DNA from 3 places in the Collimonas sp. NPDC087041 genome. Region 3 is predicted to be linked to each of the others. Evidence: predicted binding sites of a transcription regulator. Region 3 holds the regulator's gene; each other region holds the start of a gene.
What was found. The regulator FNR, encoded in region 3, switches genes on or off when oxygen is low (the NO sensors DNR and NnrR bind a similar motif). The targets are predictions, from matches to a motif close to TTGATNNNNATCAA.
Positions count from the first base shown of each region.

Region 1 (10,965 bases), on a different contig from region 3:
CCAGAATTGGTGAAGACGGCGTTGCAGCAGGTGACGCAGACGCTGGAGCGCCGGCATCGCATCAAACCTGATCAGGCCGATGATTTCAGCGTGCGCGACCTGACTGAAATTGCTGAAGTTGCCGATGAAAATAGCCGCGTGATGGAGTTGCTGCTGGCAGCGATTGCTTCGATTTCATTGGTCGTCGGCGGCATTGGTATCATGAACATCCTGCTGGTGTCGGTCACCGAACGTACCCGCGAGATCGGCATACGCATGGCGATCGGCGCCAGGCGTTTCCACGTGCTGCTGCAGTTCCTGATCGAAGCTACGCTGCTGAGCCTGATCGGCGGCGGCGCCGGCGTACTGGCCGGCATTGTGGCGTCGAAGATCATTGCGCACGTCGCCGGCTGGCCGATTCTGCTGCATACCAGCGTGATCATCGGCGCTTTTTGCTTCTCCGCCGGCATCGGCATGTTTTTCGGTTTTTACCCGGCGCGCAAGGCATCTCTCCTCAATCCTATCGACGCCCTACGTTATGAATAACCAGCCCCTTCGTTCCAGCTGCGGCGGCTGCTTCCGCGTTTTCAGCCTGCTGGCCGGCGCCGTCTTCGGTCTTGCCGGCTGCACTGCCGGCCCTGACTTCGTGCGTCCCGCGGCGCCAAACTTCACCGCATACGATAACGACCAGGCTCCGCCGGCCGGCTCGCCGACAGCAACACCGTCGCGCATCGTGCAGGGACAGGCCTTGCCTGCCCAGTGGTGGGATCTGTTCCAGGTGCCCGGCTTGAAAGAAGTCCTGGATCAAGCCATCGCCGCCAATCAGACCCTGGTTGCAGCGCGCGCCACGCTGGCCCAGGCCAAGGAGGCGATCGTGCAGGCCAAATCGACCTGGTACCCCACTGTCAGCCTCGGTGCATCGGTTGGAAAGAATTTTATCGGCGCCGGCACCGACCAATATTCCCACGGCACAGTCAGCAATCAGTTTTCACTTGGACCATCGATCAGCTACACCTTCGACATTGCCGGTCAAACCGCGCGCACCGTCGAACAGGCCAAGGCTAATGCCGAAAACCAGCATTACCAACTGGCGGCTGCTTACCTGACATTAACCAGTTCTGCGGTGACGCAAGCCATTACGCTGGCGGTGACGCAAAAATTGCTGGTCACGACTGAAGATTTGATCAAGAACGATGAAAAGAATCTGGAACTGGTTCAGAAATCCTACCTGATCGGTACCGCAGCGCAAACCGATGTCCTGACCGCGCAGGCGCAACTCGAAAATGACCGCACCCAACTGCCGGCGTTGCATCAGCAGCTCAGCGTCGCACGCCATGCGTTGTCGGTCCTGGTCGGACAAGCACCGTCGCAATGGCGCACTCCGGATTTCGATTTCGATACGTTCAAGATGCCGGAACAACTGCCGCTCAGCCTGCCGTCGGAACTGGTCCATCAACGACCGGACATTCTGTCGGCGGAGGCGCTGTTGCACGCCGACAGCGCAGCGATCGGCATTGCCGCAGCCCAGCTGTATCCGAGCCTGACGCTGTCAATCTCCGACAGCTATCAATCCACCGTGCTCAATACGCTGCTCAACAACGCCAGTAAAGCCATCAGCGCCAGCACCAATGGCAACTGGACCTTGTTCCAGGGCGGCGCGCTGGTATCGCAAAAGCGCGCGGCAATAGACGCCTACGACGCCCAGCTCGCCACCTATCGCCAGACTGTGCTGGTAGCGTTCGGCCAGGTAGCCGATGCATTGCGCGCGATCGACAACGACGCCGAATCACTGCGCCTGGCCGGCAACGCACTGGATATTTCCAGCAAATCGCTGCGCCTGCAGCGCGCCAGCTATAGCGCCGGCAAATCGAATGTGCTGCAACTGATCACCGCCGAAAATGCCTACGCGCAAGCCAGCATGAATTTCGTTCGGGTGCAGGGACAGCGCCTGCAAGATTGCGTCACACTGTTTGCCGCGTTGGGTGGTGGCTGGCAAAACAAGGCAGAGATTGCATTGCCAGCCGAGCAGCCGGCGAAATCCTAGATTAATTTGAAAGACGAGTTATCTGCGTGCAGTAATTTAAGTGACTAGCTGCCGGGCTGCCCCCGGCAAGCTTCCACGGAGTAGCAACCGCATTAGGTAACAACGCCCATTCATTGCCAATACACCGCCGCACTCACTCCGTGGTCCGTTAAAAGGGGTCAGAGTAATTTTCGCGAAAAGCCGCGAAAAAAAACTCCGACCCCATTTAACTGCGCGGGGGTGGTTTTGATGTTGATGTTGACGTTGACGTTGACGTTGACGTTGGTTTTGATGTTGATGTTGGTTTTGACGTTGCCGTTGCTTTTGACTTTTCGCATGCTGACGTTGCCAAATGAGACGCGCGACAGTCGGGAATTATGGGACACATGTTTGAGCGAAGCGAGTTTGTGTCCCATCCGACTGGCGCACGGCTCATTTGGGGACCCGCCGACGGCGGGCAACGGCTGTGCGATCGCCTTTTTGCTTACTTTTTGGCGAAGCAAAAAGTGAGCGGCTGCCGGGCCGCCCCCGGCAAGCCTCCACGGAGTAGCAACCGTTTTAAGTAGCGCCGAATGAACACGGCTGATGCACCGCCGCACTCACTCCGTAGGCCGTTAAAAGGGGTCAGAGTAATTTTCGGCGAAACCCTGCCGAAAAAAAACTCTGACCCCATTTAACTGCGTGTAGTAACTGCGCGTAGTTAAATTTGACGACCACCCAGTTAGCTGTGCGCGTTGCGCACGACGCAAACCAGATTTAACCGCCGGACTTGGCGTGATACATGGCGCTATCGGCGCGTTCAAGCAAGGCCGATATATTGCCGCCATCTTCCGGATAGCGACTGATACCGATACTAGCGCCGATCGACATCTCAACACCGTTTATCGAAAATGGCTGGGCAATCGTCTGACGGATCCGATGACTGACTGTTGCAGCAATATCGGCATCGGTCAGATTGGGCAGCACAACCGTGAATTCGTCACCACCCAAGCGACACACGATATCGATATTCCGCACTGCAGCCTGAATGCGTTTGGCAGCGGCGCACAGCAAGGCATCGCCAGCCTCATGGCCGTATTTATCGTTGATCGCCTTGAAATCGTTCAGATCAATGAACAGCACGCCAAGTGCGTTGCCGTGCTGGATCGAGCGCCCCATCTCCTCCTGCAGGCGCTGCTGGAAAAACAAGCGGTTGGGAAGACCGGTCAACGTGTCATGCGAAGCCAGGTACTCCATCAGCGATTCGCGCGATTTCAGCATCATCACGAGGAATGCAGTAAAGCAAAAAAATCCGATGGCAGTCAAGGATGCGCCAATGGCCAGCAGATAGTAGCTATTCTTGTCGCTGTTCAGCGCGCGCAACGCATCGCTCCGGGCAATGCCCACGCTGGCCAGCAACGGATAGTTGTCGAGCTGCCGATATGCCGTGTAGCGCGGCACCTTGTCTATCGCAGGCAGCACTAGCGCGCCGTCAGCCGTAGCATGCGCAGCATTGTAGCGCTGCAGGGTATCGGCAAAGTCGACCGCCGCACCGCTCTTGTTCGTGCTGCCGATACGCAGCGCACGAAAGACGCCGTCATTACCCAGTAAGCTCACCATTCCATTGGCGCCGAAATCCGTGCTCGTGTAAAAACCACTGAGATAGGAAGGATCGATGCTGACGAATGCGATGCCGGCGAAACTGCCGTCAGGGTGGTTCAATCGACGGCTGAAACTCACGCTTTCCGTTTCGGAGACAGGGTCGACCAACGGTTTGCCGATATACAGTTGGCCGGAATCCTGCAACACATGAATCTTGAAAAACGCCAGGTCCTTGACGTTGGCGATGCCGATCGGGCCGTGCCGGGTGCTGGCGACGACATCGCCCTGATCGTTGGCGATAGAAGCCAGCAAAGGAATATCGTCATTATTCAGGACACTCCTGCCGACAAAATCCGGCAGATCCGAAATTCCCTCTTTGCTTTCATACTGGAATTTGATCGATTTTGTCGCCTGATCAAAACGCTGCACCACACGCAACGTGTTTGCCGCATAGCTGCGCACCAGGTTATCCATATCCGTCTGCGCGGCACGAACTGTGATGCGCTCCATATCTCCTGAGTGCTCACGTACTGCGCTCCAAATCACGATCAGCCGCAGCACAGTGAATATGCCAAGGGCCAGCAGCAATATTTTGCCGACCCGTGCAGTAGGATATTTGAATTGCAATTTCACGCAAGCTCGTTCACTAAATGGACCGACGGTAGACCGAAATCAACAGCTGTAGTTGAGGCAGAGTATTCCCAATGAGAAAACTTGACAAGCTAGTGAGGTCTTTTTTTTCTACTTCAATCCAATTGATACAACACATGGCTCACCATCCTTGAGCATGACAAGACATCTATTGCTTTACGGAACCAGCGCTTAGCAACTACAATCCCGCCTGAAATTTCCAAATGGAAACGTTTTCCGACGCTGCATCCATGTTGATGCAGGCCGGCATGCTCGCTGACATCCGACACACCTCGATCTTGCAAAGGCAGTGCTTTGAAATGAATAACATCAGGAATCCTCTGATTCTCGTTTTTACCTGTGCCATGTTGGCCCTGGCAGGCTGTGGCGGCGGTGGCGGCTCCAGCAGTACGCCGACAACGACCGCTCCAGCAGCCTCGGTGAATATCATGGCGCTGTCGGCATCAAGCGCCGCACCCGGCGCCACGGTCACCATTACCGGCAGCGGTTTCAAGAGCGTCACCGCGGTAACCATCGGCGGCACGGCGGTGACATTCAGCGTTGTCAGCGATACCCAAATCACCGTCACGGTTCCGGTCAATCCGGTCAGCGGACCGATCACGCTGTCCGGCCCAGGATTTTCGGTACAGTCGGCAACCAGCTTCTCGTCCAGCCAACCGACGCCGCTGATCACCAGCGTATCGGCGAGCAATGTCCCTGTCGGCAGCAACTTCACCATTCAGGGCAACAACCTGGATAAAGTCAGCGGCTATAGCATAGGCGGCATCAACTTGGCGGTAGTCAGCAGTACCAGCAGCTCGGCAACCTTGACCATGCCGGCGCAGGCGATTTCCGGCATGTTGACGTTGAATGTTGGCGGTGTCGCCGTCAGCAGCGCATACCAGATCAATGGCTACGTGCCGGCGACCGTTACCGCCATGCTGCCGCAGGTCGGCATCGTTGGCAGCAGCGTCGCCATCAGCGGCAACGGCCTGGCGGCGGTAACCACGATCCGCTTTGCCAACGGTACGCTGGCATCGGCAAGCACCGCATCGAACAACGCGGTCACGTTCAGCGTGCCGCCCGGCGCCGCATCCGGCCCGCTCACGGTGCGTGATCCCTATCAGGAAGTGCAGAGCGCCAGCGCATTTACCGTAGAGCCATCGGTCATCCCGACATCCTTGCTTAGCTCCACCAGCGGCGGCACGGTTGTGCTCACCATCGCCGGCAGCAATCTCAACATCGTCACTGCGGCCAAGGTCGGCTCCTCGAACGCGACCATCGTCAGCATTAGCAGTACGCAGCTGGTTTTGAATGTCAGCCTCGGCACCAGCGGCAACGTGACGTTGAGCGCGCCCGGCCAGGCCAGCGTCAATGCCGGTTCGATCGACAGCAGCGGCAACGTCGGGCTATGGATCAGCAACGTCGATTTCGTGCATGTGTTCGACAAGAGCGCCACCGATCCGACCCTGCGCCTGACTCCGGGACGCCCTGCCCTGGTGCGGGCAACAGTCCTGGCGCCAACCGCCGGCACCCAGAGCCCGGTAGTCAATCTGGTGGCCAGTTCCGGATCAGGTACGCCGCTTGGCACGCTGGCGATGAGCGGACCGGCCAATTTGCCTACCGCCAAGGATGATTACAACCTGAACAGCAGCTTCAATGTCGTGCTGCCTGCAGCCTGGGTCAAACCTGGCGTCAAGGTCGGCATCCGGGTCTTGGCCGGCAGCGGCAGCAGCCCAACAAGCCCAGCGAGCCAGGACGTATCGCCTACCGTGGGCGCAGCGACTGCCATGCGCGTGATACTGGTGCCGCTGACAGTCGGCGGCGCGACCGGAGTATTGCCGACCTCCTTGAGCGATGTCCAGAAAGCACTGGCGCGGGTCTATCCCTATGCGAACGGCAATATCGTCGTACAAAAACGCGCCCCGTTGGTCATCAGCGGCGCCACCGACACCACCACGATGAACTGGAGCAGCGCCCTCAACCAGCTGGAAGCTGCGCGTGAAGTCGAAAGTCCGAATACCTTCTATTATGGTTTCGTGCCGATGTACAACCCTATTCCCGGCTCGTTCGTCGCCGGCCTGGGCTATGTCGGTAACCGGACCCAAGGCGGTAGTTCGCCGGTTGCCGCCATTGGCCTGGACTGGACTTCCAGCGCCGGCCAAGGCGATCCGTTCGACAACAAATGGCCGCAATGGCAAGCCATCATGGTGCATGAGATGGGCCACAACCATTCGTTGAGCCATGCACCGTGCGGCGGCGCTGGCAACCCCGATCCGGCGTTCCCGAACACCAACGCCGACCTGAGTGCGCTGCCGGTCTACAACAGCCTGTACGACACCGACACCCAGATCGGCACGCTGAGTGCACCGCTGACGCCAAGCAATACGCAAATGAAAGATGTGATGGGTTATTGCGGCGGCACCTGGTTCTCGGATTTCAGCTACGTGCGTGCGCAGCAGTTTGCCGAATCGCGGACTCTCGCCATCCCGCAACCGCTGGTGCTGGCCGCGACCGGCGCCGACATCGCAGCTGCGGATGGCTACCTGACCATTTCCGGCGAACTCACGGCACAGGGCGTGCTGCTGCATCCGGCTAGCGCCTCAGCGGCGAAGTTGCGCAATGACACCGCAAGCGCCAAGTCGACTTATGAATTACGGGTGCACACCGTGGCGGGCCAGACCTTTAAACTGCCTTTCGATCCAGTCGGCGTGGCCGACGCCAAGGATGAAACCAGCCACTTCTGGGTCAGCATGCCGAATCCCGGCGACATCTCCACCGTGGAAGTGCTGCATAACGGCCAGGTATTGGCCATGCGCCAGCCAGGCCAGGTGCAACGCGCCAAGGTGGCTACCCAGGCCAGCGGCGCAGCGCAAGGGATGGCGTCGTCGGTCGGCTGGACAGTGCAGAACGGTCGCCTGAGCCTGACCTGGAATGCAGCTCAGGAACCATTCCTGTCGCTGATGTATGTAGCGCCGAATGGCGCCAAGACGGTGCTCGGCAACCGCCTGCAAAATGGCAGCGCCACGCTCGACATCAGCGGCTTGCCTAGCGGTGGCCGTTTCGACCTGAGCTTGTCGTCGGCAATGCAGGCGCGCCTGGTCAGCTTCCCGCACTGACCCAAAGGCCAGACCGGCCGGGATGCGCGATGCGCCGGCCGATTTTCAGCGTTGTACGACATACCTCACAGAATGCCTGGATTCCAGGCATTTTTTTTGCCTGCACACTTCAAACGCAATTGATCGAAGGGCTTGCCGATTGAATGATATTGAATGCCATCTTGCTATCGCGTGCACAATACTTGACATTCATCGTCGGCGAACGGGAAAGGCAGCAACACATCCCACAGGGAACGGCCGCTGCTTTTTCGGTTAATATCACCTACTTTCATTACAAGGCGTCCAACAACCTTCAGCCAGTCATCCGCGGCGGCCGAAGCACTGCAACTGTCAAGCGGAGTCTGCCGGCCCATGAGCGGACCGGTGCATGTCTTGCGATTTCCGGACGTCGATTTTTCGTTGAATTTGAGTATGCATATAGCAGTTTTCGATTGGTTCGGATGGTCTTTACTGTGGCTGATTCCCCTGGTTGTACGCGAAGTCAAAGCGCGCCGGGCCGGGACGACTGCACTGCGCGGCCCGGGATCCATCCGTTTATGGCTGGGCACCTTGTTCATACTGTGCGGCAGCAGCGCGCTCGAAGCTCTGCTACGCGGCTCTGGATCGACGCCGCCCAATGGCGACTTTGCCGGACAAGCCCTGGCGCGCGGATTCACCGGCGTGCTTGGCAACATATTGGGAATACTGGTGCTGATGGCGATCTGCGCGATTGCGCTGTCGTGGCTGTTCGGCCGCGAACGCGCCAAATCCACTACTCGCTCCGGCGAGACTCCACGCAGCGCGCCAGGAAAAATCGAAACGACTGAGACGGCACGCGAACCGCGTATCGCCCGAGCCACGCGAGCCACACCCAGCGCCGTAGCAACGGCAGCCGGAACCAGGCCTCTACCGGCGCGACAGCGCGAAAGCGTTGCCGTGCCGCCGCGTACACGAAAATCCTGGCAATTACCGTCACGCTCCGATCTGCCCGACCTGTCAAAAAAAATGCCAGGCGCGCCGCGTCAGGCGCCGGCCAAGCAGCAGGACCAAAAGGCCGGCGGCAGAGCAATGTCCGAATGGGCCAGTTTCGAGCGCATCATTCCCACTCCCGCCATGCGCGCCCGCGCCGATACCGCACAGCAGGCCCGGACTTCCAGCACCGCGCGCGGAGATGCCATCAACAGAAGCGCTGTCGAGCGCGCGCAGCATCGTCCCCAGACCAGAACCATCAGCACGCGCCCCGTTGGTACGCACGCAAGCACTGCTGCTATCGCAACGACGACAACAATTGCAGCGTCCGCCGTGCCGGTGACGGAAGCACCGGTTCATGATCTGCAAGGAGCAGTCGCGCAAGCAGCGCATAGTCACCCTGCTGCGTTATCCAACGCGTCATCGGTATTTGAGGCGCGGCCCGCGCCAGCGATTGCAACGCAGACGGCCCCGGATGGCATCGCACCGGTCGGTACGGCGGCAACACAGCATCCGACTGCCGCCATATCCGGTGCGACCTTACCTTCCCATACCGCCGTCGGCAGGATTGACGCGCCCGTCGCGGCTCCGCCGAGCGCCGCAACGCAGTCTGCCGCACCGACATCTCCGCCAACGCTGATTTTCGAAGATGACGACGAAGTGCCGTTCCAGTTACGCCATGAACCGCGGGTTGAATTACCCGGACTGGATTTACTCGATCCGGCAGTCAACGAGGCGATCGAGATTCCGGTCGAGCGCCTGGCGGAAACCGGTTTGCTGATCGAACAGCGCTTGCGCGAATTCAAGGTGCCGGTGACGGTGCTGGGCGCCGATGCCGGCCCGGTGATTACGCGGTTTGAAGTCGAACCAGCACTGGGCGTACGCGGCAGCCAGATCGTCGGCTTGATGAAGGATTTGTCGCGGGCACTGGGGTTGACGTCGATCCGCGTGGTCGAAACCATTCCCGGCAAAACCTGCATGGGACTGGAACTGCCAAATCCGAAACGGCAGATGATCAAACTGTCGGAAATACTGGAAGCACCGGCCTACCAGGATTCTGCATCGCATTTGACGCTGGCGTTGGGCAAGGACATCACCGGCAAGCCAGTGGTAGCAGACCTGGCGCGCGCACCGCACATGCTGGTGGCCGGCACCACCGGTTCCGGTAAATCGGTGGCGATCAATGCAATGATCCTGTCGCTGCTGTACAAAGCGACACCGGAAGAAGTGCGGCTGATCATGATCGATCCGAAGATGCTGGAACTGTCGGTCTACGAAGGGATTCCGCATTTGCTGGCGCCGGTAGTCACCGATATGAAACTGGCTGCCAATGCGCTGACCTGGTGCGTGGCCGAAATGGACAAGCGCTATCGCCTGATGTCGGCGCTGGGTGTGCGTAACCTGGCCGGCTTCAACCAGAAGATCCGCGATGCCGAGAAACGCGAAAAGAAAATCAGCAATCCGTTCTCACTGACACCCGACGCACCGGAGCCGTTATCGACCTTGCCGCTGATCGTCGTGATCATCGACGAGTTGGCCGACCTGATGATGGTGACCGGCAAAAAGATCGAAGAATTGATCGCCCGCCTGGCGCAAAAAGCGCGCGCCGCCGGTATCCACCTGATCCTGGCGACACAGCGGCCTTCGGTCGATGTCATCACTGGCTTGATCAAGGCCAATATCCCGACTCGGGTCGCATTCCAGGTGTCGTCAAAAATCGATTCGCGCACCATCCTCGATCAGATGGGTGCCGAAGCCTTGCTCGGCCACGGCGATATGCTGTTCCTGCCGCCCGGCTCCGGTTACCCGCAACGGGTGCATGGTGCGTTTGTGTCGGACGCCGAAGTGCATCGGGTAGTCGAGCATTTGAAACAGTTTGGCGAGCCGGAATATGAAGAGGCAATCCTGGCAGGAGTGCCAGCCGAGGGCGCTACCACCGATCTGCTCGGCGACAGCCAGGATGTCGAAGCCGACCCACTCTACGACGAAGCGGTGGCCTTCGTGGTGCGCACCCGGCGTGCCTCGATTTCATCGGTGCAGCGGCAATTCCGCGTCGGCTACAATCGCGCTGCACGGCTGGTGGAACAGATGGAAACCGCCGGCATCGTGTCATCGGTGGCCACCAACGGCAGCCGCGATGTGCTGGCGCCGCCGCAAATCGAGTAAGCCATCGAGTAATGGCAAACATGGCGGAGCAGAGTTCAAACGCCGCTGAAACACGGCGCTCCGCCCTGCCCGCAACCGGTTAATCCAGCTTGAAGCGCAACCCCAGCGCCACCACATTGTTAGCCAAACCACCCCTGCCGAACTGCAGGTCGTAGTTCAGATACCAACCCCAGCGCTTGTCCACATCGGTGCTCAAGCCCAATCCAGCCCAGCCGGAATTGCGCGCCAATCCTATTCCCTGCACCGTAAAGCCAGCCGCCGGCGCGCCGACGAAGGCTGCGTTGAAATCCAGGCTGCCGTCGGTGAACGCATGTTGCCAGGCTGCGTAGCCCTGCAATACGCTGCGTCCGCCCACCCATTGAAACGCTGCATCGCCGCGTAACCCGAGCAGTGCCGCCGTCTGCCGATACGCCTGGCTATCCGCCGTCAAGCCGAACACGCCGCCGTTTTCGGTAAAGCCGCCACGTTTGAGACGGTCATAGGACAGCCCCGCAAATGGCGTCAGCCGGGTGCTGTCGG
Region 1 covers NZ_JBIUZX010000021.1:35,274-46,238, forward strand. Annotated here, with positions in the region: gene ACIPF8_RS24100 (ABC transporter permease) at 1-525, shown strand, start outside; gene ACIPF8_RS24105 (efflux transporter outer membrane subunit) at 518-2,023, shown strand; gene ACIPF8_RS24110 (hypothetical protein) at 2,182-2,505, opposite strand; gene ACIPF8_RS24115 (diguanylate cyclase domain-containing protein) at 2,759-4,216, opposite strand; gene ACIPF8_RS24120 (IPT/TIG domain-containing protein) at 4,438-7,332, shown strand; gene ACIPF8_RS24125 (DNA translocase FtsK) at 7,744-10,446, shown strand; partial or broken gene ACIPF8_RS24130 (autotransporter outer membrane beta-barrel domain-containing protein) at 10,526-10,965, opposite strand, start outside.
Region 1: ACIPF8_RS24120 (IPT/TIG domain-containing protein) is a predicted target of FNR. The motif match lies at 4,246-4,259, and genes of this name have one in related genera.

Region 2 (10,965 bases), on a different contig from region 3:
GCGGCTGCGCGACAGCAATCCGTCGATAATTTTTCGGAACCTGCTGCCAGAAAACGGATTGCAAGGGCTGCGTCCAATGATATCCCCCGATTTCCTTGCGCACCGTCTGCGCGGCGCCATTGCTGTCGACCAGCTGGAAAGCCAGCAACCCGGCCAGCAGACACACTAGCCACTTCTTGCCGATCAGCTTGAAAGCAGCGTAGAACGCAGCGACATAAATCAGGTAGAACACCGGCCAGAACATGCGGCCCGACGCCCGGAAGACAGCACTAGACCATTGCAACCAGCGCGGCAGATGATAGGTAAACAAGTCGTAGTCGCCCCAGCCGATGTAACTGGTCAACGCAATCGCCGTCAGGACCGCAGCGCTCGCAAGCAGTGGCGTCAGCGTCGCCCAACGCCAGCCGAGCGCGGCGCGGCGCTTGCCGGCGACCAGCAGCGTCAGCGCCGCTATAGCCAGCAACGCCAGCACGCCTATACCCAGAAAATTGAAACCCTCATATTGGCCTCCGGTCCTCGGCAGTTCCGGCAGGACGCGCGACCATCCCGCCAGCGGATCGAACAGCGCCAACAGGCTCATGCGGTAATAGCCCAATCCAACCGGGGTGCTCAATCCGCCACGCAGCATGAAATAGCCGGTAACCCACATGACCAGCGCCAGGCAAGCGGCGACCGACAAGCCGTAGACAACCGCCATCCGCAACGATATCTGTTTTTTCAGCCAGCGCTGCAGCGTGTCGGCGCCCCAGATCGCCAGTACCATGGCGAGCAGGTAAGCGTGCGTCAATGTCGCTAGGCATAACAATCCGATCCAGTCGCGCTGGCGGAAATTTTCCCTGAAATACAGATACAGCCCGGCCAGGATCAGCCAATGCGCTGCCAGTGCGTCGCATTCGATATTGATGCGCCACCAAAACGGCGGGGCCAGGACAAAGAACGCCGTGCCCAACAACACGACGATACGATCGGTTGAAAACAGCGACAGCAGCTTGTAGGCGAATACCCCCTGCAGCATCGCGCAAAGCGCCAGCCACAGGCCGATATATTGAAACGGCTCCGGCAGGAGCGCGGCAAAAGGCTTGAGAAGAAAAGCGAAGATCGGCGTCGAATCGGTGAACACGATCGAACTGCCCAGTACCTCGCCATAGCTGCCATTGGCGCCCAGCGGGAATTGCAGCAACGGCGTGTGCCGGAAAAAATTCCAGCCCAGGAAATGCTGGCCGAAATCGCCCCGCATCAGCCATTCGGTGTAGGTCGGCCAGACAATGGCGCCGCCGGTATAAAACACAAACGCAACAAGGCCGATCAGGGCAGCCCAGAATACCGGGGAAATTTTTCTTATCATGGTGTCGGGAATCGTGGGTACGGCATCATTGCGCAATGAACGTCTCGATCGGAACGTCCAGAATGGATTCCCCCAATGAGTCTGCATCAGCGCCACTGTGCGGCCTAATCTTAGCATTATTGTCACCGGGAAATTAGAGGAAATCTGCAGCCGGCGGTCGCCCAGGAACAGCGGCCACAAATGCAAAAGCCGGCTGGATCAAAGACTTGATCGAGCCGGCTTCCGTTGTTGCCTCTATCCAGACGTAGGGCGCTACTCGCCGCCCTAGGTCATGCACACACCATGAATAATCAATAGGTGTAGAACATGCGCTGGATTTCCTTGGTGTCGTTGGTCTTGGTCAAGGCCAGCATCAGCAGGATGCGGGCTTTTTGCGCGTTCAGCGTATCGGAAACCACGAAGTCCAGTTCGTCGTCGTTGGCTTCGCCGTTACGGGCGACGATGCCTTGGCCAACGCGGCTGGCGCGGACGATGATCACGCCCTTCTTGCGAGCTTCAACCAACGGCGTTTTCATCTGCGCGGCAATGCTGCCGTCGCCGACGCCGGCCTGGATGATGCCCTTGGCGCCGGAAGCGACTTGCGCGTCAAGTGCGGCGCGGGTCATGTTGGCGTAGCCGTAGATGATGTCGACTTGCGGCAGCACGTCCAGCTTGCTGACGTCGAACTCGGTATCGACCGTGTTCTTGCGGGTCGACTGACGATAGAAGTAAGCCTTGTTACCCTGGATGTAGCCCAGCATGCCCAGCTCGGTCGACTTGAAGGTGTCTGTGGTCGAGGTGTTGGTCTTGGTGACTTCACGCGCGGCATTGATCTGATCGTTCAGCGACACCAGCACGCCCTTGCCGATCGCATCCTTGCTGCCGGCCAGCAGGACCGCGTTGTACAGGTTGATCGGGCCGTCGGCTGAAATCGCGGTCGAAGGACGCATGGCGCCGACGATTACCACCGGCTTGCGGCTCTTGACGGTGAGGTCGAGGAAGTAAGCGGTTTCTTCGATGGTGTCGGTGCCGTGGGTGATGACGATGCCGTCAACATCCGGTTGCGCCAGCAGCGCGTTGACGCGCTTGGCCAGCTTCAGCCAGTGGTCGTTGGTCATGCTTTCGCTGGCGATCTGGAATACTTGCTCGCCCTTGACGTTGGCGATTTTCTTCAGCTCTGGGACCGCAGCGATCAGCTTCTCGACGCCGACTGTCGCTGAGGTATAGCCGACGGTGGTAGTGCTGTCAGCGCCGGTGCCGGCAATCGTGCCGCCGGTGGCCAGGATCATCACGTTAGGCAGTTTGGCCTGGGTATCTTGCGCGTGCGCCACGGAAGTGGACAGCAACAACGCGCCGAACATCATCAGCGCATAGGAATTGAGGTTGCGCAGTGTAAGTTTGCGGGTAAGCATAAATCTCCTGATTTGTTAGTAATTTGCAATGATCGGTTCCGATCACGCGACGCCGACATTCTTCGATGCGTCTTCGCGCAGCGGAACTGTAGCGGAAAGTCGGCATGCTATTCATGCCATCTATGCATAGGTTCATGCATAAATGTTATATCTATGGTCGCAACCGGCATTGCAAAAACGTCATTACATACGATGAAAAAGCGGCGATTTCAACCGTGTTGCTTCGGGTTGAAACCGCCGTTATCAAGTATGCAAAATCCGCACCACCTGCTGCGGGGATTGCGCTTAGGCCTGATCCGCGACGCTCTTGGCGCCAACTTCGTGCGTGATATGCACTTCGCGCACCGGATAGGGGATCGAGCAGTTGACCGCCGCCAGCGTCGACTTCAGCTGCTGCGCCAGCGACCAGCGCACCGCCCAGTAGTCGGAAGTGCTGGCCCAGGCGCGGATATTCAGCATGACCGCACTTTCAGCATGATCGGTAACCACCACGAACGGCGCCGGCGTCGACAATATGCGGCTATCGGCCAGCAGCAGTTTTTGCAGCGCATTGATCGCCACCACCGGATCATCGTAGTAGCTGATGCCAACCGGGATATCCATGCGACGCGTGGCGTGGCGGCTGTAATTGGTCAGCGCGCTGTTCCACAGCTGGTTGTTCGGCACGAACAGGCAGATGCCGTCGGCCTTGGTCAGCTTGGTGGCGAACAGGCCGATTTCATCGACAGTCCCTTCGACCGTGCCGTTGCCGACATATTCGCCAACCTGGAACGGCCGCAGGAACAGCAGCATCATGCCGGCTGCGATGTTCTGCAAGGTGCCCTGCAAGGCCAGGCCGATGGCCAGGCCGGCAGCACCGAGGATAGCGACGATACTGGCCGTCTGCACCCCGAACTGGCCGAGCACGGCAACCAGTGTAACCAGCCGCACCAGCCACAGCACCACGCTGCGCAGCACCGGACGCAAGGTCGCATCCAGGTTGGCGCGGACCATTCCCCGATCGAGGGCGTTAGCCAGCCGCGACGACAGCCACCAGCCGACCAGCAGCGTGAAAATCGCCAGCACGGCGTTGAGGCCATAGTGCAGCGAAGATTCGAGCAGGACGTTCCAGATCGAGGAAAGTTGATTGACGGCGAGTAAATTCAAGGGCGGGCTCCTTTTGCTTGTGTGAAATAACGCGGACCTGGTCCGCGTATTAAACCGCTATGTTACCAGCCCCAAAAGAATGTCATTAAGTCAATCTTTCACCTTTCTTAAGCCGTCATTGGCGAACGCAGCAATGACGCATGCTCGCACCGGGCTCAGAAACGGTAGCCGACACCCACACCGATCAACCATGGATCGATCTTCACCCTGCTGATCTGCTCGCCACCGGCGTAGACATCGCTGCGGATCTGCACCTTCTTCACATCAAAGTTAAGCGACCAGTTCTTGTCCAGCTTGTAGTCAACGCCGGCCTGCAGCGCTAGGCCCCAGCTGCTGTTATCCAGGCTACCGGCGCCATTCAACAGATCCACGCTGGAAATGCGGGTGTAGTTCACGCCGGCGCCAACATAGGGACTGAACAGCGCGTCAGGCAGGAAGTGATATTGCAACGTCAGCGTCGGCGGCAGATGCTTGAACGTGCCGATCTTCTGGCCGTCGAGCGTGACATCCTGCTTTTGCGGATAAGTCAGCACCAGCTCCGCCGCCCAGTTGGGCGTAAAGAAATAGGAAATATCGACTTCCGGAATGGTCTTGTCGTTGATCTGCAAACGATCCGATGCGCCGATGCCACCGACCGCATCCGATTTGTTCGCCGGTTTCAGGTAGTCGGCGCGCACCCGCACCTGCCACGGGCTTTCCTGCGCGGTGGCGTTGCCCGCTGCAAAACCCAATGCCAATACCATCATCGCCAGTACAGTCTTTTTCATTTTTCGCTCCTGTGTATATCCGTGTCGACCGCACTTTAGCGGCTCACGCAATAAATTAATTTGATATAAATCAAACGATTCCCAGAGCCCGGTCGCCGCAACAACAACAGCACTGGCAGCCAGATAACGCCGGGTTTGCTACCATATGGCTGATTCGCCTGTCGCTCCGGCCGTTCCGGCGACGCAACCAGCTTTCACTTACCTTCTTTAGCGACATTCCCATGAGCAAATTCTGGAGCCCGATCGTCAGCCGCCTGACGCCCTACACACCCGGCGAGCAGCCCAAGCTGAGCAACCTGGTCAAGCTCAACACCAACGAGAACCCATACGGTCCATCGCCGCTGGCGATTGCCGCCATTGCGGCCGAAGTGGGCGACAACCTGCGCCTGTATCCGAATCCGGATGCCGAGCCGCTCAAGCTGGCGATTGCCGAACAGAACGCCGCGCATGGCATCACTCCAGCCCACGTATTTGTCGGCAACGGTTCCGACGAAGTGCTGGCGCATGCATTCCAGGCCCTGCTGCAACACGAAGAGCCGATCCTGTTCCCGGACATCACCTACAGTTTCTATCCGACCTACTGCGGCCTGTATCAGGTCGCGCATCGCACGATTCCGCTGGCGGACGACTTCAGCATCCGCGTCGACGATTATCTCGGCACTGCCAACGGCGGCATCATCTTCCCGAATCCGAACGCGCCAACCGGCTGCCTGCTGCCGCTGGCCGAAGTCGAAAGACTAGTGGCCGGCAATCCCGACAGCGTAGTGATCGTCGACGAAGCCTATGTCGATTTCGGCGGCGACAGCGCGATCCCGTTGGTAGCGCGTTACCCGAATCTGCTGGTGGTGCATACCTTGTCCAAATCGCGTTCGCTGGCCGGTTTGCGGGTCGGCTTCGCGGTCGGCCATCCGGACCTGATCACCGCGCTGGAACGGGTCAAGAACAGCTTCAACTCGTATCCGCTGGACCGTCTGGCAATCGTCGGCGCCACTGCCTCGATCAAGGACCAGCAGCATTTTGAGAAAACCCGCCAGGCGGTAATCTCCAGCCGCCGGCAACTGGTGGCCGGCCTCGCAGTGCAGGGCTTCGACGTGCTGCCGTCAGCTGCCAACTTCGTGTTCGCGCGCCATCCGAACTACGATGCCGCCAAGCTGGCAGCGCGCCTGCGCGGCGACGGCATCATCGTGCGTCATTTCACCAGCGCGCGGATTGCCCAGTTCCTGCGCATCACGATCGGCACTGACGATGCCTGCAAGACCTTGCTGGATGCCTTGCAGCGCCATCTGCAGGAAATGCCGGCGGATTTCTAAGCGCCGTCTCTGTAGATACTGCCGCGAAGGGCGGCGCTGTCGCGTTGCCCTTCGTATTTTGCTGTTCCTTGTCCCGTCCGCCCTCACCTCTCCAGGCCATGTCCGAATCCATCGCGTTACCCGTATCCGCCGGCACTCGCATGCAGCGGGCGGCGCTGCCAGTGCTGTTCCTGTTGCTCGGGGTGATGTACGCCAGCTGGGCCTCGCGCATCCCGGCAATCCGCGATCTGTTGCAACTGGAACCGGCCAGCCTCAGCCTGGTGCTGCTGGGCGGCGGCATCGGCGCGGTCGGATCGTTTCCGATTGCGGCCTGGCTGATCGGCCATTACGGCGCGCGCCGCAGCAGCTGGTATGCCGGCGTCGCGTTGCTGCTCACCATGCCTTGCCTGGCGCTGGCGCCGAACCTGCCGGTGCTGATGCTGGTGATGGTCAGCCTGGGCGCCTGTTCCAGCTGCTTCAATGTCGCCATCAACGCCCTCGGCGCCGCCGTTGAAAAAGCTGCCGGGCGTTCGATCATGTCGCTGCTGCACTCATGGTTTTGCGTCGGCACCTTGTCAGGTGCGTTGCTTGGTAGCGCGGTGGCCGGGCTCGGCATCGGGCCGCTGCTGCATTTCAGCGTGGCCGCCATCGTGTTCGCGATTCCGCTGCGGCTCTGCTATCGGGCGCTGCCGAATGACCGTCCGCAATACATCGCCGGACAAAAACATTTCGCGCTGCCGCACGGTCCGCTGATCGCACTCGGCGTTGTGGCCTTTGGCGGCGCCATCGTCGAAGGTTCGGTCGCGGATTGGAGCGGCGTCTACATGAAAGACCTGCTGTTCGCCAGCGATGGCGTGGCGCCGCTGGCCTTTGCCTTTTTTGCCGGCATGATGCTGTTGACCCGCATCGTCGGCGATCGTCTCAAGGAATCCTTCGGCGCGCGCCGCGTGGTCGCCGGCGGCGCAATATTGGCCGGTGTCGGCATGGCGCTGGCGTTGGTGGTGAACGATATTCCATGGGCTATTGCCGGTTTCGCGCTGACCGGCGTCGGCGTCGCCACCGTTTTCCCGTTCATCTTCAGCGCCGCCGGCCGTCACGGCCCAACGGCGCTGGCCGGCGTCACCACGATGGGATACACCGGCGGCCTGGTCGGTCCGCCGATGATCGGTTTCCTCGCCCACGGCTTCGGTTTGCATGCAGCATTATCGGTAGTCGGCGTGCTGTGCATTGCGGTGGCGATTGCCGCCGGCCGTGCAAAATGGCTGGAGTAAATGTCACTAAGTTAAAATAGCAGCTTGCGTTTTACGCCCACATTCATCATGGAGTCCCTATGACGCTTGCTACATTTTCTTCTTCCCTGTTGCGCAACCTGACCATCGGCGCCGCTGTCGGCGTTACCTTGGCGGCCTGCGCCGGCACACCACAGAAACCGGCTGCGAGCAGTGATCCCGCACTGTCTGCATCACGCTGGGAACTGACTTCCTGGAGCGGCCACACCATCCCGCATGGCGACAATGGCGAACCGGTGATTCTGAATTTCAACGTCGAGAATGGCCAGGGACGCGTCAGCGGCCGCGCCGGCTGCAATCAGTTTACGGCGCCATTTTCAATACGTGGACCGGGCCAGCTGACCATCGTCGAAGCCGCATCGACACGCATGGCATGCCCGGAACCGGCCATGCAATTCGAAGCCGATTTCCTCGACAAGCTGCAAGCAGTCAACCACTACGCGATCACCGGCCCTGTGCTGGAAATGAAAACACTCGATGGCCAGACGCTGAAGTTCTACGCACGTGAAAAGCCAAGCGCCGCCGCGAAAGTCAAATTCATCTACGTCGCCCCGCAAAAAGTAGCGTGCAGCGCCGGCGTGATGCGCACCACCTGCTTGCAGATCCGCGAGCGCAAGGAAGATCCGTGGCAAAACTGGTACGGCAATATCGAGGGCTTCAATTTCGAACCGGGCGTGGCGTATCGCCTGCGTATCCTGGAAGAGAAAGTACCTAATCCGCCGGCCGACGCCAGCTCAATCAAGTGGACGCTGGATCTGGTCGTAGAACAGGAACTGATTTCGAAATAATGACGATGGACGCTCACACCAATTTGCCTGATCTATTGCTGCTGCCCGGCTTCATGCTAGACCAGGCGCTGTGGGACGACATGCGCGATGGCCTGCAGCACTTGGGCCAGCTGCATTTCGGCGATCTCGGCCAGGACGATACGATCAGCGCGATGGCGGCGCGGGTGCTGCAACACGCCCCCGAGCGTTTCGTCCTGATCGGCTTTTCGATGGGCGGCTATGTCGCCCAGGCGATCATGCAGCAAGCGCCGCAGCGGGTCATCGCGCTGGGCTTGCTGAATACTTCGGCGCGCCAGCAGGACGCGCGTGAAATCGCCGGCAACCGGATGCAGCTGGAACTGGCCCGGCAAGTGCCGTTCAAAGGCTTGACCAGCCGCGCGCTGGCGTCCTCGGTGCATCCCGATCGCGCCAACGACCGCGCACTGCTGGATCGCCTGCAGGCGATGGCGCTGCGCAACGGCAAGGAGGTTTTCATCCGCCAATTGTCGGCATTGCGCAGCGACGGCTACGCCGAACTGCAAAAGATTCACTGCCCGACGCTGATCGTTGCCAGCCGCAACGATCAGTTGAGCAGTGTCGCCGAAGCACAGCAGATGCAAGCCCAGATTCCGGCAGCGAAGATGGTGCTGATCGAAGATTGCGGACACATGACGCCACTCGAAAAACCTGAAGAATTGCTACAGATCTTGTCGGATTGGCTGGCCGTTTCCAGCGTCGACAAATCGGCCTGAGCGGCGCGACGTTCATCCTGTCCATCCTGCCGAATTGATTTGCCAAACTGCCGGCCCAATGAAAAAGGGCCGCGCAATCAACGCGGCCCCATGCAACGGCGTGCGACTTGTTACAACGCCAGACGCTTGCGCGCTGCCTGGTATTCCGTCTGCAGGCGATCCACCATCTGCGCCACGCTCGGCACATCATCCATCAATCCTACGCCCTGACCTGCGCCCCAGATATCGCGCCAGGCTTTGGCGCCGGTGCCGCCGGAGCCGAAGTTCATCTTCGATTTGTCGGCTTCCGGCAGGTTGTCAGGATCGAGGCCGGCGTTGACGATGGATTTTTTCAGGTAGTTGCCATGCACGCCGGTGAACAGGTTGGTGTAGACCACATCGGCCGCGGTCGATTCGACGATTGCCTGGCGATAGGCGTCGTCGACGTGCGCTTCCTTGGTCGCCAGCCAGCGCGAGCCAATGTAGGCAAAGTCGGCGCCCATTGCCTGCGCCGCCAGGATTGCATCACCGGTGGCAATCGCTCCCGACAAGGCAATCGGTCCCTTGAAGAATTTGCGCACTTCGCCCACCAGAGCGAACGGCGACAGCGGGCCGGCATGGCCGCCGGCGCCGGCCGCCACCAGGATCAAACCATCGACCCCGGCTTCCAGCGCCTTCTGCGCATGGCGGATCGAAATCACATCGTGCAGCACGATGCCGCCGTAGCTGTGGATCGCATCCATCATTTCCGGCGGCGGCGCGCGCAGGCTGGAGATGATGATCGGCACCTGATGCTGGACGCAGACGGCAACATCGTGCGCCAGCCGGTCGTTCGATTGATGGACGATCTGGTTGACGGCAATCGGTCCGATCTTGGCGTCCGGGTGCTCGGCCTTGTAGGCGGCAAGTTCGGCCTTCAGATCGGTCAGCCAGACATCCAGCAATTCGGCCGGGCGGGCATTCAGCGCGGGAAACGAGCCGACGATGCCGGCCTTGCACTGTGCGGCCACCAGCGCCGGACCGCTGGCGATGAACATCGGCGAGCCGATCACGGGAAGGCTCAGGTTTTGCAACGCGGCTGGCAGTGCCATAACGACCTCTTGAATTGGGATGAGAGAAAACGATTATAGGACGAAGGCGGGAATAAAAAGTACGGTCGTGCTAGATTTCAAGCTCTAAAATCCACTGCAACTTTGCTTTACAACAACATATCTGCGTTGTATCAATGCCTGTCCTCAGTGCCTATCCTCAGTGCTTATTCGCTACCGGTTCAGCAAGAAGCCGTCACGTATCTCTGCAGCGCCGGCACGCACCAGTTGCGCGGCCGTCCATTCGGCCAGCGCGGCATCGCTTAACTGCAGGAAGCGCCGGTTGGCGGCAGCCACCAGCGGCAGCGCCGACAACATCTGCGGCAGTTCATCCAACTTCAGCTGCTGCCGTTCCAGCAGCAGGAATTTCAGCAGCACCTTGATTGCATTGTGGGCGTTGCGCAATGGATCTGCGGCCAGGTAATCGAGCCGTGCAAAGGCCGTCTCCAACGCTGCACCCGCCCCGCTGAACGGGCTGCCGTGGCCGGGAATCACCATTTGCACGTCAAGGCCGGCAATCAGTTCCAGCGTAGCGCGCGCCTCGGCAAAGCCGGAGCTACCGTCCAGCTCCGGAAAAATCACGCCGAAACCGTTTTCCCACAAGGCGTCGGCCGAGATCAGGATGCGCTCCTCGGCGCAGTAGAAAACCAGTGAATGCGGATCGTGGCCGGCGGCCGCCAACACTTGCCATTGCAAATCGCCGAGCATGACCAGGTCGCCATGCTGCAAGGTATCGTCGAAACTGAAACGCGCGCATTGCTGGCCGGTGCCGCTAAAGGTCAGTGCATCCTGATCCCAGCTGCGCACCGCCTCGGCTTCCGAAGCCGGAATCGACGTACGGCAGCGATAGGCATGCTGCAAGGCGGCGTTGCCGCCGCAGTGATCGGAATGCAGATGGGTGTTCAGCAAGCGGTCCAGCGGCCGGCCCTGCAAGCCGTGCGCCACCAGCGCCACGGTCTGCACGGCATGGGTGAGATAGCCGCTATCAACCAGCGCGGTCTGATCACGGCCTAGAAACAGGACGTTGTTGGACGACAGCCAACCGCGTTCCAGCACCCGCATCGTCGGCGGCAACGCACTCATCGCGCCGCCCGTCGTTGCCGGATCAGTTGCCAGATGTGACGTTTCTGTTCAAGGCTGGCGCTACCCCAT
Region 2 covers NZ_JBIUZX010000004.1:179,270-190,234, forward strand. Annotated here, with positions in the region: gene ACIPF8_RS09130 (DUF6311 domain-containing protein) at 1-1,345, opposite strand, end outside; gene ACIPF8_RS09135 (type II asparaginase) at 1,636-2,688, opposite strand; gene ACIPF8_RS09140 (mechanosensitive ion channel family protein) at 3,022-3,882, opposite strand; gene ACIPF8_RS09145 (OmpW family protein) at 4,038-4,649, opposite strand; gene hisC (histidinol-phosphate transaminase) at 4,871-5,959, shown strand; gene ACIPF8_RS09155 (MFS transporter) at 6,058-7,209, shown strand; gene ACIPF8_RS09160 (DUF4377 domain-containing protein) at 7,269-8,015, shown strand; gene ACIPF8_RS09165 (alpha/beta fold hydrolase) at 8,039-8,746, shown strand; gene ACIPF8_RS09170 (NAD(P)H-dependent flavin oxidoreductase) at 8,857-9,816, opposite strand; gene ACIPF8_RS09175 (MBL fold metallo-hydrolase) at 9,988-10,896, opposite strand; gene ACIPF8_RS09180 (DUF1289 domain-containing protein) at 10,893-10,965, opposite strand, start outside.
Region 2: ACIPF8_RS09145 (OmpW family protein) is a predicted target of FNR. The motif match lies at 4,710-4,723, and genes of this name have one in related genera.

Region 3 (10,965 bases):
AGTGCCCGAGGCCGACGCGTTCCAACTGCTGCTTCGCCTCAAACAGCAGCGTCTGTTCTTCACTACGGTTGAGCCGCAGCAGGCTGGCCGCGATGCCGTTGACATCATTGTGGCTGCCGCGCAGATGGGCGCCGATGGCGACGTTTTCCAGCACCGTCATGGCCGGCATCAGCCGCACGTGCTGGAAGGTGCGGGCAATGCCGCGCGCCACGATCTGGCGCGAAGGCAAGCCGGATATCTGTTGCAACTCGCGTTGCGCGCGGAAGCGGATCGTACCGCTGGTCAGCGGCAAGACGCCGGTGACCAGGTTGAACATGGTCGACTTGCCGGCGCCGTTGGGACCGATCAAGCCGACGATCTGTCCGGCACGCACATTGAAGCTGATGTCATTGACCGCCACCAGGCCACCAAATTCCTTGCGCGCGTTTTCAATCTCCAACACCACGTCGCCATCCGCATGCCGGGCGCGGGCCGGCAATGTTGTCGCCGAGAGCGGCGCCACCGCAGTCGGTTTGCTCGGCACCAGCTTGCGCAAATACGGCCACAAACCGTCGCGGGCGCGCTGCAACAGCAGCAGCATCAGGATGCCGAATACGATGGTTTCGAAATTGCCGCTGGCGCCCAGCAGTTTCGGCAACAGCGATTGCAGTTGATCTTTCAGCAGGGTCAACAGCGCCGATCCGAGGATCGCGCCCCATACATAACCGGCGCCGCCAACCACCGCCATGAACAGGTATTCGATACCAGCATTGAGGCCGAACGGCGTCGGGCTCACCGAGCGCTGCAAGTGCGCATACAGCCAGCCGGAGACGCTCGCCAGCAACGCCGCCAATACAAAGATGAGAACCTTGATCCAGGCCGTATTGACGCCCATCGCCTCGGCCATCACACCACCGCCGTTCAGCGCACGGATGGCGCGCCCGGGGCGCGAATTCAGCAGGTTCTGCAAGCCGGCCAGTGCGATCAGCAAGATCACCCAGATCAGGTAAAACATCTTGCGCCCGGTATCGAGCTCGATGCCAAACAGATTGATGGACGGAATGCCGTTCAAGCCATCGTACTTGCCGAGAAATTCCAGATTACCGAACAGAAAATACAGCGACAAGGCCCAGGCGATCGTGCCGAGCGGCAGATAGTGGCCGGACAAGCGCATCGTGATGGCGCCGATGGCCAAGGCCGCCAGCGTCGTCACGCACAAGCCGGCCAGCAGGCCGAGCCATGGCGACAAGCCGAACTGGGTACTCAGATAAGCGGTCGAATAGGCGCCAAGGCCGACGAATGCCGCCTGGCCGAACGAGGTCAGGCCGCCGACGCCGGTCAGCAGCACCAGGCCGAGCGCAACGATCGCATACAGGCCGATGTAGTTGGCCAGCGTGATCCAGAATTCTGGCGTCGGCAAGATTGGCAGTAAAACCAGGATCGCAGCGAAGACAATGAACGGCAGCTTGCCGATGGAGAGCTGACGCATCATTGATCCCCCTCATCGACCTGCTTGCTGGTTAGCGAACGCCACAGCAGCACCGGGATGATCAGCGTAAAGACGATCACTTCCTTGAAGGCGCTGGCCCAGAACGACGAGTACGATTCCAGCAGACCGACCAGCAAGGCGCCGGCAGCGGCAATCGGATAACTGCCGAGGCCGCCGATGATGGCGCCGACAAAACCTTTCAAGCCGATCAGAAAGCCGCTGTCGTAATACACGGTGGTCAACGGCGCGATCAGGATGCCGCACAAGGCGCCCAGTGCCGCCGCCAGCGTAAATGCCAGGCGTCCCGCCTGCACGGTGCCGATGCCGACCAGCTGCGCGCCGAGACGATTGACGGCGGTGGCGCGGAGTGCTTTGCCGGACAAGGTCCGTTCAAAATACAGATAGAGCGCCACGATCAGCAGCAATGCCACGCCGATGATCACGCAACTCTGGCCGGATACAGTCAGGCCGCCGACCTGGAAACTGGCGTCGGAAAACGGCGTGGTGCGCGAACCCTCGGCGCCGAACATCAGCAGCCCGATGCCAATCAATGCGTAATGCACTGCCACCGACACGATCAGCAGCACCAGCGTGCTGGCTTCCGCCAGCGGCTGGAACGCCAATCGATACACCATTGGCCCCATCGGCACCACGATCAACAAGGTCAACAGAACCTGCAGCGGCATCGCCAGCGTGGCGTGACCGTACAGGCGCGCGAATGCATAGACCGCCAACGGCAACAGCACAAACTTCAGGAAAGCCAGGGCAATGCGGCGCACGACTGCAGGCCGACTTTCGCCGTTGCGGCCGAGTATGGCAGTCACCGTTTCCTGGATGAAGCTGAGAATGCCAAGCAGCACCAGCAACGTCGCCGACAAGGGAAATTTGTCGGCTTGAATTGCGGCCAGTGTCAGTGCACCAAAGGCGACGAACTCGCCTTGCGGAATGAAGATGACGCGGGTGACTGAAAACACCAGTACCAGCGCCAATGCCAGCAGCGCGTAGACGGCGCCGCTGGTGATGCCATCCTGGGCCAGGATGGCGGCAATAGAAAGATCCATTTACTGTGCAGTGCCCAACAGTTTCCACTTGCCGTTGACGATTTCCACCATCACGCGCGAGCGCTGGTCGAAGCCGACGTGGTCGGTCGGGCTCATGTTGACGATGCCTTGCGACACCGGCAGGTTCTTGATCGCTTCGATGCCATCGCGTAGCGCGGCGCGGAATTCCGGCGTGCCAGGTTTACCCTTCTTCAGCGCTTGCGGTGCGGCTGCGCCGAGCAACATGCCGGCGTCCCAGGCATGGCCGCCGAAGGTGGAAATACTGCCGACGCCATAGGCCTTTTCATAGGCAGTGCGATAGGTCATGGCGGACTTCTTGACCGGATTGCTGTCCGGCAGTTGCTCGGCTACCAGCAACGGTCCGGCCGGCAGGAAGGTGCCTTCGCAATCCTTGCCGCAGACGCGCAGGAAATCGTTATTGGCGACACCGTGGGTCTGATAGATCTTGCCTTTGTAGCCGCGCTCCTTCAAGGTTTTTTGCGGCAACGCAGCTGGCGTACCGGCGCCGGCGATCAGCACCGCATCCGGATTGGCGCTGACGATCTTCAACACTTGTCCGGTAACCGATGTGTCGGGACGGGCGAAGCGCTCGTTGGCGACGATCTTGATCTTGCGCAGTTCAGCCAGTTTGGAGAATTCGCGATACCAGCCTTCGCCGTAGGCATCCGAGAAGCCGATGAAAGCCACGCTCTTGACGCCGGCATCGAGCATATGGGCGACGATGGCTGTTGCCATCTGCGAGTCGTTTTGCGGGGTCTTGAAAATCCAGCGGCGCTTGGCGTCGACCGGTTCGACCAGCGACGCCGAAGCCGCCATCGAAATCATCGGCGTGCCGGATTCGGCTGCAACGTCACTCATCGCCAGCGAGCCGGGGACCGCGGTCGAGCCGATCAGCAGGTCGACCTTTTCTTCACTGACCAGCTTGCGCGCATTCTTGACGGCGGTGGTGCTGTCGGTGGCATCGTCGAGCACGATGTATTGCACTTTCTGGCCGGCGATTTCCTTCGGCAACAGCGCGAAGGTATTTTTTTCCGGGATGCCGAGCGAGGCTGCGGGTCCGGTGGCGGAGACGCTCACGCCAACCTTGATCTGGGCGATTGCACTGCCGTAGCTGGCAGCCAACGCCACTGTCATTAATGCGGAAAGGGTGGTCCCCAACCATGCTTTTTTCATTTGATGTACTCCATTATGGTGGTAACGCCTGGTTTCAGCGTTTGTGCTCAGCAGCAACGGCTTCGGTCGCCACGACCGCAGATGTTAGCAGGGTACTGAGTTGGCGGCTGCCAGTGTAGCTTTTCGACTACCACCAGACAAGCAGGCCAGACCACAACGAGACATGCAAAATCGGGGAAATTCGGCGAAATCGCATCCAACGGGATGGACTCAGCCGAACAACATCATTACACCAGCATCAGGGCGATCTGTTGCGCAGCGTCGTCACCCGGCTTGTGCTGGAAACGGCTCTTGGCGAAACGCTGCCAGCGGCCCAGCACGAAACTGGTCAGGATGTTGGCGCGCAGCGTCGCTTCGGCTTCGTTCGCTTCGCCTTGCGAAGCGGCGAGCCGCAGCGCCTGCTTCAGCGCCAGCTCGATGCGATCGACAAACTGGTTCATGCGCAATTGCAGGCGTTCGTCTTCGTTGACCAGCGCATCGCCGATGATAACGCGCGTCATGCCGGGATTGCGCTCGGCGAAATTGAGCAGCATCAGGGCGATCGCCTGCGCCTGGTGCAAGCCTTTTTCCTGCTGCTCGGTGATCTGGTTGACCAGACCGAACACGGTCGATTCGATGAATTCGATCAGGCCTTCGAACATCTGCGCCTTGCTGGCGAAGTGCCGGTACAGCGCCGCTTCCGATACCTCGATCTTTGCAGCCAGCGCGGCCGTGGTGATTTTTTCACCCTTGGGCTGTTCCAGCATTGTCGCCAATGTCTGCAGGATTTGTAGTTTGCGTTCGCCAGGTTTGCTAGTTGCCATGATTTTTATTTTAGTAATGGATCGAATCGATCGAGATAAAGAAAACGAAATTGCCACGCTGCCTGCCGTTGTTGCACTCCCTGCAACGCCCAGGCTTTCGCCTGAGTCGGCCGGCATCGCCGTCATCGACGGCAAACCCGGAATGGTAGACGTTGAACGGCTGAATTTCAACGTAACCGATGCAAATTCCTTGCCAGCTGCCGGACGGATTTTACTTTGACATCGACGTAGCCGGGGCGCTTTATCACATTCCGATTGCCCCCCAGGTACTGCGTCACCCACGCCGTGCGCATGCCAACCCATTTGGCCGCCTTCAGCGTAGCGATCGTATCCTCCACCAGAATGCAGCGCCCGGCCGGCACGCGCTCCCGCGCAATCAATTGCCGCAACATGTGGCGCGACGGCTTCGGCCGCAACTGCCGGTGCACGTGCATCGACTCAATCGAGATATGCTTGCCGAAATGCCGTTGCAGGCGCAAATGCCGCATCACGTCGCTCGAATAACGCTGCGGCGCATTGGTCAGCAGTATCTTGCGGCCGGGCAGCCGCTTCAACAAATTGATCAAGCCGCGTTCGGCCCGAATCATACTCAACAAATCGTCGAAATGATGCGCTTCCCGCAAAAAATCCTCCGGCCGCACCTGATGATGCTTGACCAGGCCCAGCAAAGTCGCGCCATAGCGCCGCCAGTAAGTCTCCCTGGTAGCATTGACCGTGGCGGCGTCGGCATCGACGCCGCCACTACCCAGCGTGCGCGCCATGAATGCATTCATATTGTCATGGATCGCCGGAAAAATCGCGTGCGATGCATCATGCAGCGTGTTGTCCAGATCGAACAGCCAGAGCGCTGTAGTATTCGTCATTCGTTTGTGTGCCACTGTTTTGCCGGAAACGGGAAGCGTTGATCAAGGGGGAAGTGTGTTTCGTCAGATTATAGTGATATTGGGCTTAAGCGCCGCATTACTCAACAGACTGTCCAGCCCGCTGCGGCGATGGCAGCTGGGGCGGCTGATGCTGCCGCTGGGCCTGGGCGCTTTGCTGAGCGCGACCTGCCCGGCCGGCGCCAGCGACACTGCCGCACCTGCCAAGCCACCGACGGCAACCAGCCGCCAGGGCGGCGCCCTGTTCAAGATCCAGCGCAACGGCCACAGTGCCTATGTGTTCGGCACCATCCACGTCGGCCGCGCCGATTTTTATCCGTTCGACGACAAGGTCTTGCAAGCCCTACAACATTCGTCAAGCATCGCGCTGGAGATCGATCCGAACAATACGCAGGCGCTGGCGCCGTTAATGGCCAAATACGGCGTCTATGCCGACGGCAAGTCGCACCAGCAAGACCTGCCGGCCGCATTGCAAAAGGATCTCGACGCCTTGCTGGAAAAATACGGCATGACGCCGGCCTCTGTCGCCAACTTGAAGCCATGGCTGCTCGCTTCCCTGCTCGGCATCGGCGAATACACCAGCCAGGGCTATCTGCCGCAATACGGTGTCGACACCACGCTGGCGAATTTCGCCAAGAGCAACAACAAGCGCCTGGTTGAGCTGGAAACACCGGAACAGCAACTGTCCTTGCTGGGCAGTCTGTCGGACGCCGAACAAATTGAATTCCTGCAGGACAGCGTCGATGAAATCCAGGACCCGGTCAAGGCGCAGCGCTCGCTGCAACTGGTCACCCTGTGGCGCAACGGCGACACCGACGGCCTGGCGGCGATGCTGGCTGAGATGACCAGCGAAGACACATTTACCAGCCGCTTCGTACAGCGTGCATTGCTCGATGGCAGGAATCCTGGCCTGGCGGACGGTATCGACAAGCTGACCAACGCCGCGCCGGGCGCCTTCGTCGCCATCGGCATGCTGCACCTGGTCGGCGCCAACAGCGTGCTGACGCTGCTGCGGCAACGCGGCTATACGGTGCAACGGGTTTACTAGGAGCAATCTACGCCGCTATCCGGCGAATCTTTGATCGAAGTCAACGTTTGAACCCGGCAAATCACCTAAGATCGGCCGGCGTCTATCTCTTCATTATCAAAGGTTTGTCCATGATTCCGTCCCACTTGCCCGATCCGGTACCGCCGTCGGCACCTATGCCGCATCGCAAGGTGATCCGCTCCTGGCTGCTGCCTATCGCACAACGCGACACCGGCCGCGCACTGGCCCTGGTGCTGCTCGACCTGGCCCTGTTTGCGCTGGCGATCAGCGCCACTGTGTGGTTGCAGAATGCAGCAGCAAAATTATTTTTCGGCTGCGTCGCCGGCTTCATCATCGGCCGCCTGTTCATTCTCGGCCACGATGCCTGCCATCAAAGTTTCACGCCGCACCGGCGCCTCAACCGCTGGCTCGGGCGCTTGGTGTTCCTGCCGTCGCTGACGCCGTACAGCTTGTGGGATGTCGGCCATAACGTGGTGCACCACGGCTACACCAACCTGAAAGGTTTCGACTTCGTCTGGCATCCGCTCTCGCTGGAGGAGTTCCAGGCGCTACCGCGCTGGCGTCAATGGCTGGAGCGCATCTATCGCAGCGGCTGGGCCCCGTGGTTGTACTACCTGGTCGAAATGTGGTGGCAGCGCATGTACTTTCCGAACCGCCGCACCATGCCGACCCGGCGCCCGGTATTCGTCTGGGATGGCGTGCTGGTAACCGTGGCGGCGCTGCTCTGGATCGCCATGCTGAGCGCCGCCGCGCTGGCCACCGGGCAAGCGCTCTGGCTGACTTTGCTGGCTGGTTTTGCGGTGCCGTTCCTGTTCTGGAACGCGATGATCGGCTTCGTCGTGTACGTGCACCATACCCATACCGGCGTTGCCTGGTACGACCAGAAAACCGTGTGGGCAGCGGCGCAGCCGTTTGTCTCGACCACCGTGCACCTGACCTTCCGCTATCGCATCGGCGCGTTGCTGCATCACATCATGGAACACACCGCGCATCACGTCGACATGAGCATCCCGCTGTATCGTTTGCAGGAAGCGCAGCAGATCCTTGAAACCATGCTGCCGCTGCGCATCGTGATCCAGAAATTCTCGTGGCGCTGGTATTTCGATACGGCGCGCCGTTGCAAACTCTACGATTTCCGCCGGCGCTGCTGGACCGACTTTGCCGGCATACCAACCAGCGCGGCCACAATTGTCGCCTGATTTGGCCGGATAGCGGCAAATCGCAGGTGCGTAGCGGTAGAATGGCGTGTCGTGGCAAGTGCAACGCCACGCCTTCTACCGGACCGCGCAATGAATCAACCGTCACACCGTCCCGTACCGCTACTGGACATCTCCGCCTTACGCAACAGTTGCTCCTCGTGCAGCATGCACCAGCTTTGCCTGCCGATGGGGCTGGAAGAAGCCGACATGCAACGTCTCGACCACATCATCGGCCGTCGTCGCGTGCGGCGCGACGAAACCCTGTACCGAATCGGCGACAAATTCAGCTCGTTGTATGCCGTGCGGGTGGGACAGTTCAAGACTTACCAGGCCAATCCCGATGGCGCGCAACAGATCACCGGCTTTCAGATGAGCGGCGAACTGTTGGGCATGGATGCCATCAGTACCGACACCCATCAATGCGATGCGGTGGCGCTGGAAGATAGTGAAGTATGCGAAATTCCCTTCTCGCGCCTGGAAGAATTGTTCAGCGACATCCCGACGCTGCTGCGCCATTTCCATCGCATCATGAGCAAGGAAATCACGCGCGAGCAAGGCGTCATCCTGTTGCTCGGCAATATGCGCGCAGAACAGCGCTTCGCAGCATTCCTGGTGAACCTGTCGGCGCGCTATGCTGCGCGCGGCTATTCCGCGACCAATTTTCAATTGCGCATGACGCGCGAAGATATCGGCAACTATCTCGGACTGACCATTGAAAGTATCAGTCGCATGCTGTCCAAATTGAAGAAAGACGGCATGCTGAAAGTCAGCAACCGCGACATTGAGTTGATCGATTTGGCGGCCCTCAAAATAGTGGCGACCGGCAGCGAAATCTGTAACTGATCCAAACTCGAATCAAATTCGAATCAAATGGTTTTCGAATAGCGCAACGGCGATTTTCCTGGATCCAGATAGCGGTCGAACACCATGCAGATATTGCGGATCAGCAGGCGCCCTTTCATGGTGACGGTAATCCATCCATCGTCCAGATTGAGCAAGCCATCCGCAGCGAGCAGTTCCAGCTGCGCCAGTTCGCTGGCGAAATATTCTGAAAACTTGATCGGATGGGCGATCTCGATCGATGCCAGCGACAGTTCGAAGTGGCACATCAGATGCTGGATGATCAAGCGCCGCAGTAAATCGTCCATGCTCAACTTGATGCCGCGCGCAACCGGCAATTCGTGCCGGTCGAGACGCTGGTAATACGCTTCCAGCGTCTTCTCGTTCTGGCTGTAGCTGGCGCCTACGGCGCTGATGGCGGAGACGCCGCAGGCAACCAGATCCGCTTCAGCGTGCGTCGAATATCCCTGGAAATTGCGATGCAGGCGACCCTGCCGCTGCGCAATCGCCAGCTCGTCATCCGGCTTGGCAAAGTGATCCATGCCGATGTAAACATAACCGGCATCGGTCAGGCGCTTGATGCACAGGAACAGCATGTCGATCTTGGCGTCCGGAGTCGGCAGCTCACTCTCATTGATGCGCCGTTGCGGCTTGAAAATGTGCGGCATGTGCGCGTAGTTGTAGATCGCGATGCGATCCGGCGATGCCGCAATCACCTTGTTCAGCGTTTGCGACATCGAGATCACATTCTGCCGCGGCAAGCCGTAGATCAGGTCGATGCTGACTGACCGAAAACCTGCATAACGCGCAGCATCGATTATCTGCAACGTATCTTCTTCAGGCTGGATGCGGTTGACCGCCTGCTGTACCGCCAGGTCGAAATCCTGCACACCCAGGCTAATGCGGTTGAAGCCTTGCCGCCGCAAAGTAACGATGCGTGCCGGCGTCACCGTGCGCGGATCGATCTCGATCGAATATTCGCCCTGCTCGTCCGCTGCGAACTCGAAGTTGCGATGCAGGTGCGCCATCAGTCCATCCATCTGGTCATCACTCAGAAACGTCGGCGTACCGCCGCCGAAATGCAGCTGCTCGACCTGATTCATCCCTTCGAACAAGGCCGCTTGCATCGATATCTCGCGTTGCAGGTAAGTCAGGTAGAGAGCCGCCTTGGCGGTATTTTTGCTGACCACTTTGTTGCAGGCGCAGTAATAGCAGATGGTGTTGCAGAACGGGATGTGCAGGTAGAGCGACAGCGCATGGCGCGCGCCCATGTCGCGGCGATGCGCAACTGCCTGCTGATAATCGTCGGCCGTGAACGCTTCGGCAAAGCGGTCTGCGGTTGGATAGGAGGTGTAGCGCGGTCCAAGCTGGTTGAGCTTGCGCAGCAGGGAGGCATCGAAAGAAACTGCCGCAACGGCAGGCGTCGATTCATTGGAAATCAGCATATACAAGCTCCGGCAATTGGATGCGCCAGCGACTTGCGCTAACCACATCGACCAGGTCAAGCGTATCCTGCGCAGGCGGCAAGCGCTTTGACATAGATCAACTGGGCGCGGCTCTTGCCGATGTCTCGTATGAGTATTGCGCGTCGATACTGCATATAATCCGGTCTTATCCACTTGTCACACCGCCACCCCATGCCTGCAAGCCACAACGCAACAGCACTGCCAGATCACCGCTTCCTCTGGAGCGGGCGGCAGCGCTTTGTATTGCTGGATAGCGAGTTTGGCGACGGCGCGCATTTTCTTGCTGCCTGGCAGGCTTGGCGCGATGATCCTCAACGACCGCCTCGGCTGCATTACCTGGCGTTGGCGCCGCACATGGCAACCATGGAAGATGTGCAACGAACCTGCAGCCGGCAGCCGGCATGGCAAGCGCTGTCGGCCGAACTGTGCGCCTCATGGCCCGCAGCACTCCCTGGATTTCACCGCTTGCTTCTGGAACGCGAACAAGTAGTGCTGACGCTGATGTGCGGCGACAGCGCCGCCTGTTTGCGGCAAATCACCGCCAGCGTTGATGCCTTCCATCTGCATGGGCATAGCTGGCAGGACTGGTCGCTGTCGACGTTGGGCACGCTGGGAAAACTGGCCGGCAAACATGCCAGTCTCACGCTTCCAACTACCGACGACGCACGACGCAAGAGACTTGAACAAAGCGGCTTCGCATTTGGCAACGACGCCCCTGGCGCCGATGGCATGCTGCATGCAGAGTTTGCACCGCGCTTCACCGCACGCACACCACTGACAGCCGCGCGTCCGCACAGCGAGCGCCATGCGATCGTCATCGGCGCCGGGCTGGCCGGCAGCGCCGCCTGCCAACGCCTGACGCGACGCGGCTGGCGCGTCACGCTGGTGGAAAGCCACGCAGCACCGGCGCAGGAAGCATCGGGCAACAGCGCCGGCATTTTCATGCCGCTGCTGTCGCGCGACGACAACCCTAGCTCACGTCTGAGCCGCAACGCCTACCTGTTTGCGCAACAGGTGTGGCGCAAC
Region 3 covers NZ_JBIUZX010000007.1:76,419-87,383, forward strand. Annotated here, with positions in the region: gene ACIPF8_RS14445 (ATP-binding cassette domain-containing protein) at 1-1,471, opposite strand, end outside; gene ACIPF8_RS14450 (branched-chain amino acid ABC transporter permease) at 1,468-2,529, opposite strand; gene ACIPF8_RS14455 (ABC transporter substrate-binding protein) at 2,530-3,663, opposite strand; gene slmA (nucleoid occlusion factor SlmA) at 3,930-4,505, opposite strand; gene ACIPF8_RS14465 (HAD-IA family hydrolase) at 4,673-5,368, opposite strand; gene ACIPF8_RS14470 (TraB/GumN family protein) at 5,517-6,434, shown strand; gene ACIPF8_RS14475 (fatty acid desaturase) at 6,545-7,633, shown strand; gene fnr (fumarate/nitrate reduction transcriptional regulator Fnr) at 7,724-8,476, shown strand; gene hemN (oxygen-independent coproporphyrinogen III oxidase) at 8,500-9,918, opposite strand; gene mnmC (FAD-dependent 5-carboxymethylaminomethyl-2-thiouridine(34) oxidoreductase MnmC) at 10,111-10,965, shown strand, end outside.